Regions from separate parts of the Methylotuvimicrobium sp. genome, predicted to be linked through region 1. Evidence: predicted binding sites of a transcription regulator. Region 1 holds the regulator's gene; the other holds the start of a gene.
The links. Region 1 encodes HrcA, which represses chaperone genes, less so after heat shock. Its sites were predicted from a motif close to TNTTAGCACTCNNNNNNNNNGAGTGCTAANA; they were not measured.
Positions count from the first base shown of each region.

Region 2: a site for HrcA is predicted at 4,932-4,962, ahead of rpoH (RNA polymerase sigma factor RpoH). Genes of this name have one in related genera too.

Region 1 is NZ_JBNGHF010000018.1:64,163-70,589, forward strand. Features, by position in the region: gene recN (DNA repair protein RecN) at 1-821, opposite strand, end outside; gene ACRJJO_RS10955 (NAD(+) kinase) at 831-1,712, opposite strand; gene hrcA (heat-inducible transcriptional repressor HrcA) at 2,231-3,274, shown strand; gene grpE (nucleotide exchange factor GrpE) at 3,345-3,992, shown strand; gene dnaK (molecular chaperone DnaK) at 4,063-5,997, shown strand; gene dnaJ (molecular chaperone DnaJ) at 6,155-6,427, shown strand, end outside.
Region 2 is NZ_JBNGHF010000003.1:191,432-197,858, reverse strand. Features, by position in the region: gene ACRJJO_RS03105 (SURF1 family protein) at 1-517, shown strand, start outside; gene ACRJJO_RS03100 (hypothetical protein) at 510-1,106, shown strand; gene ftsY (signal recognition particle-docking protein FtsY) at 1,133-3,133, shown strand; gene ftsE (cell division ATP-binding protein FtsE) at 3,138-3,794, shown strand; gene ftsX (permease-like cell division protein FtsX) at 3,888-4,805, shown strand; gene rpoH (RNA polymerase sigma factor RpoH) at 4,992-5,858, shown strand; gene ACRJJO_RS03075 (DNA-3-methyladenine glycosylase I) at 5,984-6,427, opposite strand, start outside.

The DNA.
Region 1 (6,427 bases):
TGTGCTTCGTTTAAAATGCCGTTGATAGATTCGATATCCGGCGCAAAACGCGTTAAATCATTCAAAGCATGAGTCGATTGCAGCAGCAGACGATTGAGCGATTGTTCGTCGTTTTCGTAGAGCAAATCGAGTTGCCGATGTCCGGTCGATAGAATCTCTTCCAAATGCGCTAGTTTACTGTGTTCATCCACAATTTCGGCATAATTGAAGTTGTTCAAGTCGAGTTGTTGTAATTCGTCGAGTTGGTAGCGTAATAATTCCTCGCGCTCGATACTATCGACACTGGCTTTTTTCAGAGATTGTAACTCCCGATTGTTTTGCTGCCATTGTTGAAAATAGGTATTGACCTGTTCCAAAAGGGCTTGATTGTCGGCAAACACATCTAGCAATCGGCGTTGTTCATCGCTATGAAGTAAAGTCAAATGTGCATGCTGTCCGTGTATTTCAACTAGCTTTTCGCTCAGTTCTTGTAAAGTTTGTAATGTAACTGGGCGATTGTTGATATAGGCTTTTGATCGACCGTCATGGTTGATAACTCGCCTAATCAGGCAGTGTTGATCATCATCCAGTTCGTTTTCTTCAAGCCATGTTTTCGCAAGAGGGGCATCGGATAAATCGAATTCTAAATTGATTTCAGCACGTTTACTGTTCGGCCGAATATAGCCTGAATCGGCTCGATCGCCCAGTGCTAAGCCAAGTGCGGTCAATAAAATCGACTTTCCAGCGCCGGTTTCGCCTGTCAAAACCGACATTCCGGCGTTCACATCCAGGTCTAATGTTTTGACGACAGCTAGGTCGTTAATAGAAAGATTTAATAGCATGAAAATGGGTTAAGGATAACCGCCGCTCCAGTTGAGTTTTTTTCTGAGGATTTCAAAAAAATCGTGTCCTTCGGGGTGGAGAATTCTAATCGGTTTCGGGTCTTTTTTTATCAAAATTTTATCACTGATCAATACTTCGGGTATTTCGAGATGATCGCAGGTGACTAAGGCATTGATTTGTTTAGTTTGACAGAAGCTGATTTCGATTTCGGCCGAATCGTCAATGACGATTGGGCGATTCGATAACGTATGGGGGTTAAGCGGTACCAAAACCAAGGCATTCAGAGACGGATGCAAAATAGGACCGCCCGCCGACAACGAATAAGCGGTCGAACCGGTCGGAGTCGAGACGATCATGCCGTCGGAACGCTGAGAATTTAGATAGATGCCGTTAATGCGCGTGACGATTTCTATCATACTGGGTGTTACCCATCGATGCACGACGACTTCGTTAACGGCAGTCTGCTCGCTAAAGACTCGGTGGTCGCGTATGATTTTGGTCCGTAATAAGTAACGTTTTTCCTCGCTATAATGGCCGGTTAAAATGTTATTGAGCTTAGGCAATAGTTCATAGGGCGAAATGTCGACCAAAAACCCGAGGCGTCCCAAATTGATCCCGACTAGTGGAATGTCGTATTGGGCGATTGCCCGCGCGGCAGATAAAAACGTACCGTCGCCACCAGCGGCGATAATCAGGTTGCAGCGCTGTCCGATAGTCTCGATGGCCGAGCTTTCAACGTCGGCGTCCGTTAAAAATTGAGCGCTCAAGCGGTCTACTATGACGGCATAGTCGTGCTGTTTAAGATAACGGTAAAGAATCGCTAAAGTTTCGGCAATTCCGGGGTCGCTGGCTTTACCGATAATGCCGATGGTTTTGAATGAGCTGTGCATTGTCATTAATTTAAGAAAGGATTTGATCGAATTATACTCAATAAGTCAAGGGGTGAGGTTTAAAAGGTGAAAGAAGAAAGGTCAAAGGTGCAAGCAGCAAGGGGAAAGATGAAAGGGGGTAGTCGAAAAAAGCTATTTTTAGCTAATTACTGTGTTCCCGCGTTTTAAACTCAAAAATATTTTTGAAATTGTTGGTGTTCATAGATTTTTAAGCGCCAGGCGCAGGGTGCGCGATGCGCACCCTGCGGCGCTCAAACTATCTTGGAATTTGTTGATGATCATAGGCTATAAAGCGCTAGTTATTTTCTCAAAATCCATAAAGCAGTCATTCTATCTGATATGAAAATCGGTAAATTTCGACACCCTAGGTATTTGGTCTGTGATGGGGGATGTTACGCGAGTTATGCTAAGTAGGTGTTTTTATTATATTTGCTGGTATTGACAAGCAGGGGGGGAGCTGCTAATTTGCGCCGCTGGCACTCGATGGGGTAGAGTGCTAATAAGATAGAGGGTTTAATGTGAATAATAATCAGGTGTTGAACGAAAGATCGCTGCAATTATTGAAAGCATTGGTTGAACGTTATATCCAAGACGGACAACCGGTAGGTTCGCGTGCATTATCTAAGGATACCGAATTAAAATTGAGTCCTGCAACGATTCGTAATGTCATGGCCGATCTGGAAGATATGGGATTAATTCGTTCTCCGCACACTAGTGCAGGCCGGGTGCCGACCGTGAGTGGCTATCGTTTGTTTATCGATTCGTTGCTCACGGTAAAGCCTCTGAACTCGGAAGAACTTAAACTCTTGCGCAAAAATTTAATTGCTAAAGATAACGTCAATGATGTCATCGGGATGGCATCGAGAATATTATCCGACGTCACGCGGATGGCCGGTGTCGTGACATTGCCCAAGCGCGAACTGGTCAGTTTACGCCATATCGAGTTTTTGCCGTTATCCAACACCCGCGTATTGGTCATTTTCGTGACTAATGAACAGGAAGTGCATAATAAAATCCTCCATACCTCAAAGCAATTTACGCCTGCACAATTGCAGCAAGCCGCCAATTATTTAAATTCCGTCTATTCCGGGTTAAGCCTAGCCGCAGTCAGAAAGGCCGTTCTGAAAGAGCTCAAAGACGCCCAAGAACAAATGAATAGGGAAATGTTGGATGCGGTGCAAATGGCTAAGTTGGCACTCGATCCCGAAAAGTCGGATGAAGATTATGTGTTAAGCGGCGAGACGAATCTAATGGGTTTTTCCGAATTATCGGACATGGAGAGGCTCAAGGAATTATTCGATGCTTTCAGTCAAAAGCGAGGTGTTATCCATCTACTTGATCAATGCTTAAATGCCGAAGGCGTACAAATTTTTATCGGTGAGGAGTCCGGTTATCACGCATTCGAACAATGCAGCCTGGTTACCGCACCGTACTCGATTAACGAACAAGTAGTCGGTGTTTTAGGCGTAATAGGACCCACCCGAATGGCTTATGAAAGAGTGATTCCTTTTGTCGATGTAACGGCAAAATTATTAGGCGCGGCCTTGAATCCCAAAACATAAGCCCCACATTTCTTGAAATAGAGTTTTTCCGTGGATACGGACCGTTTTTTATTTAAACCGGAGTTTAATAATGAGTAACGAGCAGGAGTTGCCGGAAAAGGCAGCGGACGAGCAAGCCGAGACTATTTTGGAGCAAAGCGCTGATGCGCAGCTAGATAACAATATAGACGAAAACAATCAGCCGCAGACGGCTGAAAAGGTCGATATCGAAGAGTTGTCGAAAAAGCTCGAAGAGGCCGAACAAAAGGCTACGGAAAATTGGGATAAAGTTCTGCGCATACAAGCGGAAATGGAAAATCTGAAAAGAAGAACCCAAAAGGATTTGGAAAACGCCCATAAGTTTGCGTTGGAAAATTTTGCCAAAGAGCTGTTGACTGTTGTCGATAGTTTAGAGCTTGGTTTGCAAGCCGCTATCGGTGATAGCCCGGAAGTACAAAAGTTTCGAGAAGGCAGCGAATTGACATTAAAACAATTCGAAGCCGTTTTTTCTAAATTCAATATTGAAGTGGTTAATCCGCTTGGGCAACCGTTTGATCCTGAGTTGCATCAGGCGATGGCTATGCAGCCATCTGCAGATGCCGAACCGAACTCGGTTATTAATGTATTTCAGAAAGGCTATGTATTGAATGGGCGCTTGTTGCGTCCGGCAATGGTTGTTGTCGCCAAAGCTGAAGACAATCCTCCGCAAGAAACACCAAAAATCGATGAACAGGCTTGAACACATTAAAACTGCCCCCATATCGTAATCGACTAATTTTTTAAATACACTCTCAAGTCTGGAGCAATCAATGGCTAAAATAATCGGAATAGATTTAGGAACCACGAATTCTTGCGTGGCTGTGCTCGAAAACGGCACCGCACGCGTCATCGAAAATAGCGAAGGCGCTAGAACCACGCCTTCAGTCATCGCTTTCACCAAGGATGACGAGGTGCTCGTCGGGCAATCGGCCAAGCGTCAGGCGGTAACCAATCCCGAAAACACACTGTTCGCAATCAAGCGTTTGATAGGCCGCCGCTTCAAAGACGATGTTGTGCAAAAAGATATTAAAATGGTGCCGTATAAAATCGTGCCGGCCGATAATGGTGATGCTTGGGTTGAATGTCACGGTAAAAGAATGGCGGCACCTGAAGTTTCGGCTCGGGTCTTGATGAAACTGAAAAAAGACGCCGAAGCTTATTTAGGTGAAGAAGTTAAAGAAGCGGTCATTACCGTACCGGCTTATTTTAACGATTCTCAGCGTCAGGCAACTAAAGATGCGGGCCGAATTGCGGGTCTCGATGTCAAACGCATTATCAATGAGCCGACCGCCGCTGCGTTGGCATTCGGGATGGACAAACCGAAAGGCGATATGAAAATTGCCGTGTACGACTTAGGCGGCGGTACATTCGATATTTCAATCATTGAAATCGCCGAGATCGAGGGCGAGCATCAGTTCGAAGTATTGTCGACCAATGGCGACACTTTCCTCGGCGGTGAAGACTTCGACCTGCGCATCATCGATTTTCTGGCCGACGAATTCAAACGCGACAACGGTATCGATTTGCACAGCGATCCATTAGCGCTGCAACGACTCAAAGAAGCAGCAGAAAAAGCCAAAATCGAATTGTCGTCTTCGCAACAAACCGATATCAATCTGCCTTATGTCACGGCCGATGCGACAGGACCAAAACATTTAAATGTCAAATTGACTCGGTCTAAATTGGAATCCTTGGTAGATGATCTGATTGATAAAACCAAAGCCCCATGCCTAATGGCGCTAAAAGACGCAGGCTTATCCGCGTCCGACATTGACGATGTGATTTTGGTCGGCGGTCAAACTCGAATGCCTCGCGTTCAAGAATTCGTTAAATCGATCTTCGGCAAAGAGCCGCGTAAGGATGTTAATCCGGATGAAGCAGTTGCTTTAGGTGCAGCGATTCAGGCCGGCGTATTAGGCGGCGATGTCAAAGATGTATTGTTGCTCGATGTAACGCCTCTATCGCTCGGTATCGAAACCTTGGGCGGTGTAATGACGAAATTGATCGAGAAAAATACAACGATTCCGACCAATGCTTCACAGGTTTTTTCAACGGCGGACGACAATCAAACCGCTGTAACGGTTCATGTTTTACAAGGCGAACGGGAAGTTGCCAGCGGTAATAAATCACTGGGCCGTTTCGATTTGGCCGATATTCCACCTGCGCCGCGCGGCGTTCCGCAAATCGAAGTGACTTTCGACATTGACGCAAATGGTATTTTGAATGTCTCGGCTAAAGACAAAGCGACCGGTAAAAAACAGTCAATTGTGATCAAGGCCTCTAGCGGTCTATCCGATGAAGAAGTCGATCGCATGGTCAAGGATGCCGAGGCGCATGCCGATGAAGATCGCAAAGTGACCGAATTGGTGAGTGCGCGTAATCATGCAGAAGGGATCATCAATGCCACCGAAAAATCGATGAAGGAGCTCGGCGATCAAGTTTCCGCCGATGAAAAGTCGTCGATCGAAACTGCGATCAATGAATTGAAAGAAGCTCTGAAAGGAAGCGATAAAGAGTCTATCGAAGCCAAAACCAATGCGCTGACCGAATTGTCCGGTAAACTGGCTGAACGCGTTTATGCGCAAAAAGCGGAAGCTGAAGGCGGTGCCCAAGCCGACCAGCAGTCTTCTTCAAGTACTTCGACAGCCGATGACGGCGTGGTCGATGCCGAGTTTGAAGAAGTCAAAGACGACGACAAGAAATAATTCCATGCCGGCGCCGGTCGGGTCGACTTGCCGTTTACGGTATGTCGACCGGCGCCGAATTTGATAGTATCAAGGCATGGTGTTTTATAACGCTACTCAATCGAGCCTTTATTTCTACGGGAAATAATGTGACTGTATCGAACGATAATTAATAGACATGGCAAAAGAAGATTACTATAAGCTTCTCGGCGTCGATAGAAACGCCAGCGACGCGGAAATCAAAAAAAGTTACCGCCGCATGGCAATGAAATTCCATCCGGATAGAAACAAAGATAATCCTGATGAAGCCGAAGCAAAATTTAAGCAAATAAAAGAGGCTTATGAGGTTTTATCCGATCCTAAAAAAAGATCCGCATACGATCAATTCGGCCATGCCGGCGTCGATGCATCGATGGGTGGCGGTCCGGGCGGTTTCGGAGGCTTTGGCGGG
Region 2 (6,427 bases), on a different contig from region 1:
TGTCGAATTAACCGGGCGTTACGATACCAAGCGTCAGTTTTTGCTGGATAATCAAATTAGACACGGAAAGGCCGGTTATTTCGTGATGACGCCGCTGTTGCCGAAAAACTCCAATACGGCAGTCTTGGTTAATCGAGGTTGGATTGAGGCGGGGACTGATCGACAAACGTTGCCTGATATTACCTTGCAAAAAAGTAATGTTACCGTCAAAGGACGAATCAATACTTTTCCTGATGTCGGTTATCATCTGGAAGGCTCGGAAATTCCGACCGATACTTGGCCGTCTCTCGTGCAACTGATCGACAGCAACGTTGTTGCTGAGAAACTGGGTTATCCGTTGGCCGATTATCAAATTGAACTACACCAAGCCGGAGGTGAAGGTTATTTGCGGGAATGGCGTATCGCGACTGTCATACCTCCTGAAAAGCATGTGGCTTATGCGGTGCAATGGTATGGCTTGGCTTTAACTTTAACGGCTTTATTTATATGGTACGCGTGCAAAACAAAACATGAATAATCAACAGAAAAAAAATCGCAACCTAATTCTGATTATTTTCGGAATGTCGATCATCCCATTTCTTTTTGCGTGGTATTTAAAAGAACATCCCAATCTACTTAAAGGTGCGACCAATCATGGCGAATTGATTATTCCGCCGTTATTGACCGAGCGGCCCGATCTAATTGGTATCGATTCGTTCTCGGCTGAAAATATCGACGAATTAAAAGGCCGCTGGGTTTTAATCAATGTGGTGCCTGATGCGGATTGCGATCAAACCTGCCTTGATGCCGTTTATAAGTCCAAACAACTCTTATTGATGATGGGCAAAGAGTTAACCCGTATTCGTCGAACTGTGATGTTGCTGAATCCCGATGCCGAACGGTATATGAACACATGGTGGCAAGACGACGATCGACTGCTAAAGACTCGCCCTAGTGCGGATTTGTTGAAGCAACTGTCAAAGCTCAACGGACCCGGGATCGTGAACGGTATGCTGTTGATCATGGATCCATTGGGCAATATCATGATGCGTTATCAGCCCGGATTTGACCCTTATGATGTTAAGAGCGATCTCAGAAAATTGCTGAGTGTTTCGCAAATCGGATAAATCATGTTTCGTAAATCGGATAGACCATGTTTAGAAAAATAACTTTTGTTTCCGCCTTTTTGGCTTTACTGCTTATCGTAGCCGGTTCCGTCGTCAAGTTGACCGGAGCGGATTTGGCATGCCCGGACTGGCCTGAATGTTACGGTCAATGGTTTATCGCCGATAATGCCGAGTTTAAAACTTCGGCCGAACAGCTTTATCCGGGAAAAGCTGTCGATGTAAGTAAAGCTTGGCAAGAAATGGCGCGACGCTATGTATTCGGCTTATCGATGTTGACCGTCTTGCTGTTGGCATTGATCGCATGGCGCCAGCAATTTCACCGGTCCGTGGCGACAACTGGAGCGGTGGCGTTACTTATCCTGGCGGCTGCGCAAGTTTGCACGGCCGTTAAAGCGGTCGAATTGAATGCGATGCCGATTATAGTTACTGCTCAGGCATTGCTTGGATTTATCCAGTTTTGGCTATTGAGTTGGCTATTTGTACGATTAAATCCTGCCTTAAATAAGCTAAATCGAATAAGCGGTCCCATCTGGCTTGCCGGGTTCGCCGGCTTGTTGGTGTTGGTGCAAACCCTATCCGGTTTATGGGTTAGCGCCAATCATGCGGGACAAGTCTGCAGCGGTTTTCCGCAGTGTAACGGGCAATGGTGGCCGGAAGCCGATTACCGTGCCGCGTTGAATATATTCAATGGTCTGGTTACCGGTTATCAAGGGATTTTATCCTACGATGCACAGGTGGCGGCCCATTGGTTGCATAGAGTCTTTGCCCTGCCGATTTTTGTTGTCTTAACTTGGCTGGTGCTGCGAGCTACCTCGGCTAATTGCGCCAAACCGGTCAGAAAAGCCGGCATGATGCTGAGTATTTTATTATTCGTGCAAATCGGCTTTAGCGTAATTGCCGCCAAATACGGACTATCGGCATGGTCGGCCATTGTGCATAATTTTGTTTCGGCAATATTGATGCTGCCGTTGCTCGCGATCGCCGTTTATAGCCGTTACGGATATGCGGGCGAAGTGTTGGCCGGCGAAACGGTCGAGCGTCCTGTCGCCGAGTTTGAAGCTGCCGAAGCAGTAATCGAAGTCGGCTATGTCGAGCCGGAACCGGAATCGCTGACGCGCCGTCTCAAGTCGCAGCTGCAAAAAACCCGGTCCGGCCTTAGCGGATTGATGGCAACGATTCCTATTGGTCAAAAAGCCATCGACGACGATTTACTGGAGGAAATCGAAGCCAGATTATTGATGGCCGATATCGGTATCGAAGCAACGACAGCAATCATTCGGCGACTGACCGATAGTCTCGAACGGCATCAATTAAACGACGGGGAAGCATTGGAAAATGCGCTAAAACAAGAATTATTGGCTATTCTTAAACCTTGTGATGATCCCTTACAGATTCCCAAACAAGATAAACCGTTCGTGATTTTGGTAGTCGGCGTCAACGGTGCCGGCAAAACTACGACGATCGGTAAAATGGCCAAGCGCTTTCAATCTCAAGGCCATAGCGTGATGCTGGCAGCGGGCGACACCTTCAGGGCGGCGGCAGTCGAACAGTTGCAAACCTGGGGCGAGCGTAACAACATTCATGTCGTCGCGCAGCACACAGGCGCCGACTCGGCCTCGGTGATTTATGACGGTGTTCAATCGGCACAGGCCAAAGGTGTCGACGTGTTGATTGCCGATACCGCAGGACGTTTACACACCAAATCCAATCTGATGGACGAACTGAAAAAGGTTAAGCGCATTATCGGAAAGCTCGATGAAACCGCGCCGCACGAGGTTTTGTTGGTTTTAGACGCGGGAACCGGTCAGAACGCGTTGTCTCAGGCGAAACAATTTAACGAAACTGTGGCATTGACCGGTATCGCATTAACCAAGTTGGACGGCACAGCGAAGGGCGGGGTTATTTTTGCATTAGCCAAGCAATTCAGCGTGCCGATTCGTTTTATCGGTATCGGTGAAGGAATCGACGATTTGCAAGATTTCGATGCGAAACAGTTTGTCGACGCCTTATTTGTTAAAGATCAATAGGTTTATGCTCAAATTCGATCATGTCAGTAAACGTTATCCCGATGCCGGCGATGCATTGCTGGATGTCACATTTCATCTACAGCGCGGCGAATTCGCTTTTTTGACCGGCCATTCCGGAGCCGGTAAAAGCACTTTGTTGAAATTGATCGCGGTCATGGAAAGATGTTCGCGCGGTCAAGTTTTGTTGGACGGGCAAAATCTGAACAAGGCGTCCGATCGACAAATACCCTATATACGAAGGAAGCTGGGCTTAATATTTCAGGATTATAAATTGCTGCAAGATAGAACCGTTTTCGACAATGTCGCATTGCCGTTGGTGGTGGCGGGTTACAGTCATTTTGATATCGGTCGGCGCGTTCGAGCAGCGCTCGATAAGGTCGGCTTGCTGGGTAAGGAAAAAAAACTTCCGCAGACTTTGTCCGGCGGCGAACAGCAGCGCGTCGGCATTGCCCGCGCCGTTATAAACAAACCGCCGTTGATTCTCGCCGACGAGCCGACCGGTAACTTGGATCCGGAATTGTCGTCCGAGATTATGAAATTATTTGAGGATTTTCAACAAGTCGGCGTAACGGTGTTGATTGCCACACATGATATCGCTTTGGTTGAGCGAATGGGACATCGTGTATTGCAATTGGATCATGGCCGCTTGGTCGCAAGTTAACAGATGAAAAAGCCGAATATCAACCACAGAAGACCGCAACCCCGACAGAAAAAGGAAGTCCGACGAAAAGTTGTTTCCGGTAGGCTAAGCGCTATGCTACAGACTTACCTGGATATTCATGCGCAAGCCTTGTTTTCCAGTTTAGGTCGTTTGGCGCGCGCACCTGTGACATCGCTGATGACCGTCAGCGTATTATCCATTGCAATTTCGTTGGCCGCAGGATTCTATCTGTTGGTCGCCAATATTCAACAATTAACCGGCGGACTCGAAGATAGCAATCAAATTTCGTTGTTTTTAAAAGATCACGTCACCGATGATGCCGGCGTAAATTTAGCCGAGAAAATTAAAAAATTCGATCATATACAGGAAGTCAAGGTTATTACGAAAACCCAAGGGCTCGCTGAATTTCGTGAATATAGCGGTTTCGGCGATGCACTGAAGGCGTTGGATAAAAACCCCTTGCCGACAGTCATTCAGGTTATGCCGGAACATAGCCTCGAAGAAGGACCGCAACTTGACGAATTGTTTACAAAATTAACGGATTTACAAGAAGTCGATTTTGCACAATTGGATATGCAATGGATCAAACGCTTGTATTCGATCATGGAACTGGCGGATCGTGGTGTTACGCTGCTCAGTTTTATATTGGCCCTAGCCGTATTATTCATTACCGGCAATACGATAAGACTGGAATTACACAACCGGCGTGATGAAGTCATCATCGCTAAACTGGTGGGCGCGACCCATCGTTTTATTCAAAGGCCGTTTTTGTATACCGGTTTTTGGTTGGGTTTTTGTTCGGGCATTTTGGCTTGGATTACTGTGACGGTCATGCTGTTTATTCTGCAGCAACCGATCGATCGATTGTCCGGTCTTTATGACGGCGTATTTTCGATGCGTTATTTGAGTTTCGGCGAAATGATGTCATTAATTGCGATTTCTTCACTGCTTGGAGTAGTTGCTGCCTGGGCGGTGCTTTGCTATCAATTAAGACTGACCAAGCCCGAATAAACCGAAAGTCAGTTTAAGTCCTTGACTCCAATAAGGTATTTATAGCGATATCCCCAGTGAATCAGAATCGCCCCGAGCCCTATCGATTATGAATTCACTCACAAAATAATGCGGAACTTATAAAAATTTTAGCACTCATACCACGAGAGTGCTAAAATCGGGCAAATTTAAAAATAAGGGGAAATCATGAGTAACGCATTAGCCTTTGCCTTACCAACTAATCTTTCCGTAGGAACATTCGACGCTTATTTGAATGCGGTCGCGCAAATGCCGACTTTGTCTCACGAACATGAGCGCAAACTAGCGCTTCGCTATCGCGATGAAGGCGACTTGGAAGCAGCGAAGGAGCTAGTTATGTCGAATCTTCGTTTTGTTGTTCATGTCGCGCGTGGATACAGCGGTTACGGACTGCCATTGCCCGACATCATTCAAGAAGGCAACGTCGGCCTCATGAAAGCCGTCAAACGCTTCGATCCCGATGTCGGGGTTCGCTTAGTGACCTTTGCCGTGCATTGGATCAGAGCGGAAATACATGAATACGTCATCAAAAACTGGCGTATCGTCAAAATCGCTACAACCAAAGCTCAGCGTAAACTGTTTTTTAATTTACGCAAATCGAAAAACAACCTAGGCTGGTTGTCGCACGACGAGGCGAAAGCTGTCGCCAACGATTTAGGCGTTGATCTCAAAACCGTTTATGAAATGGAAAAACGTATGGACGGTTCGGATATGGCTTTCGACATGCCGCATGACGAGCCTTCCGACGAAAGCACTTACGCCTCGCCAGTCAGTTACTTAGAACAACATAACTCGGACCCTGCGGATTTGCTGGAAAACGAGCAATGGCAAGGTTATGAAGAAAACATGCTAAGCGAAGCAATGGCGGAGCTTGATGAGCGTAGTCTCGATATTCTCAATAGCCGCTGGCTAAGCGAAGAAAAAGCGACTTTGCATGATTTGGCCGAACGCTACAATGTTTCAGCCGAGCGCATCCGGCAGTTGGAAAAAAACGCCATGAACAAGCTGAAAGCCGCATTCGTGCTGGAAGCATAATAAGTCGAACACTTCACGCGGGGCGGGTTATTTAAGCCGCCCCGAACGTTCTCCGGTTCCCATAGTCCTCCGTGAGAATCCATAAGAGTTAAGAAATAATCACTTCCTAGTAACCGGAAAGTATATCAATCCGAAATCCGCGCAATCTCCCCATAACGAAAACAATCGACAGTATGATCGTTGATCATGCCGACCGCCTGCATGAACGCATAACAAATCGTCGAACCGACGAATTTAAAACCTCGTCTTTTCAATTCTTTACTGAGCCGATCCGATAAAGGCGTATTCGCCGGCAACTCGGCGTGCGTCCGCCACGCGTTCTGGACTGGCTGGCCGTCGACAAAATCCCATAGAAACGCATCGAAACTCCCGGCTTCTTCTATGACGTTCAAAAAAGCGCGTGCATTGGTCACAGCGGCATTCACTTTGAGCCGGTTGCGAATGATGCCCGGATTCTCCAGCAACTCCGCGATTTTTGCGTCATCATAGCCGGCCACCGATACCGGATCGAAATTGTCGAACGCTGCCCTGAAATTGTCCCGCTTTTTCAAAATCGTCGACCAACTCAA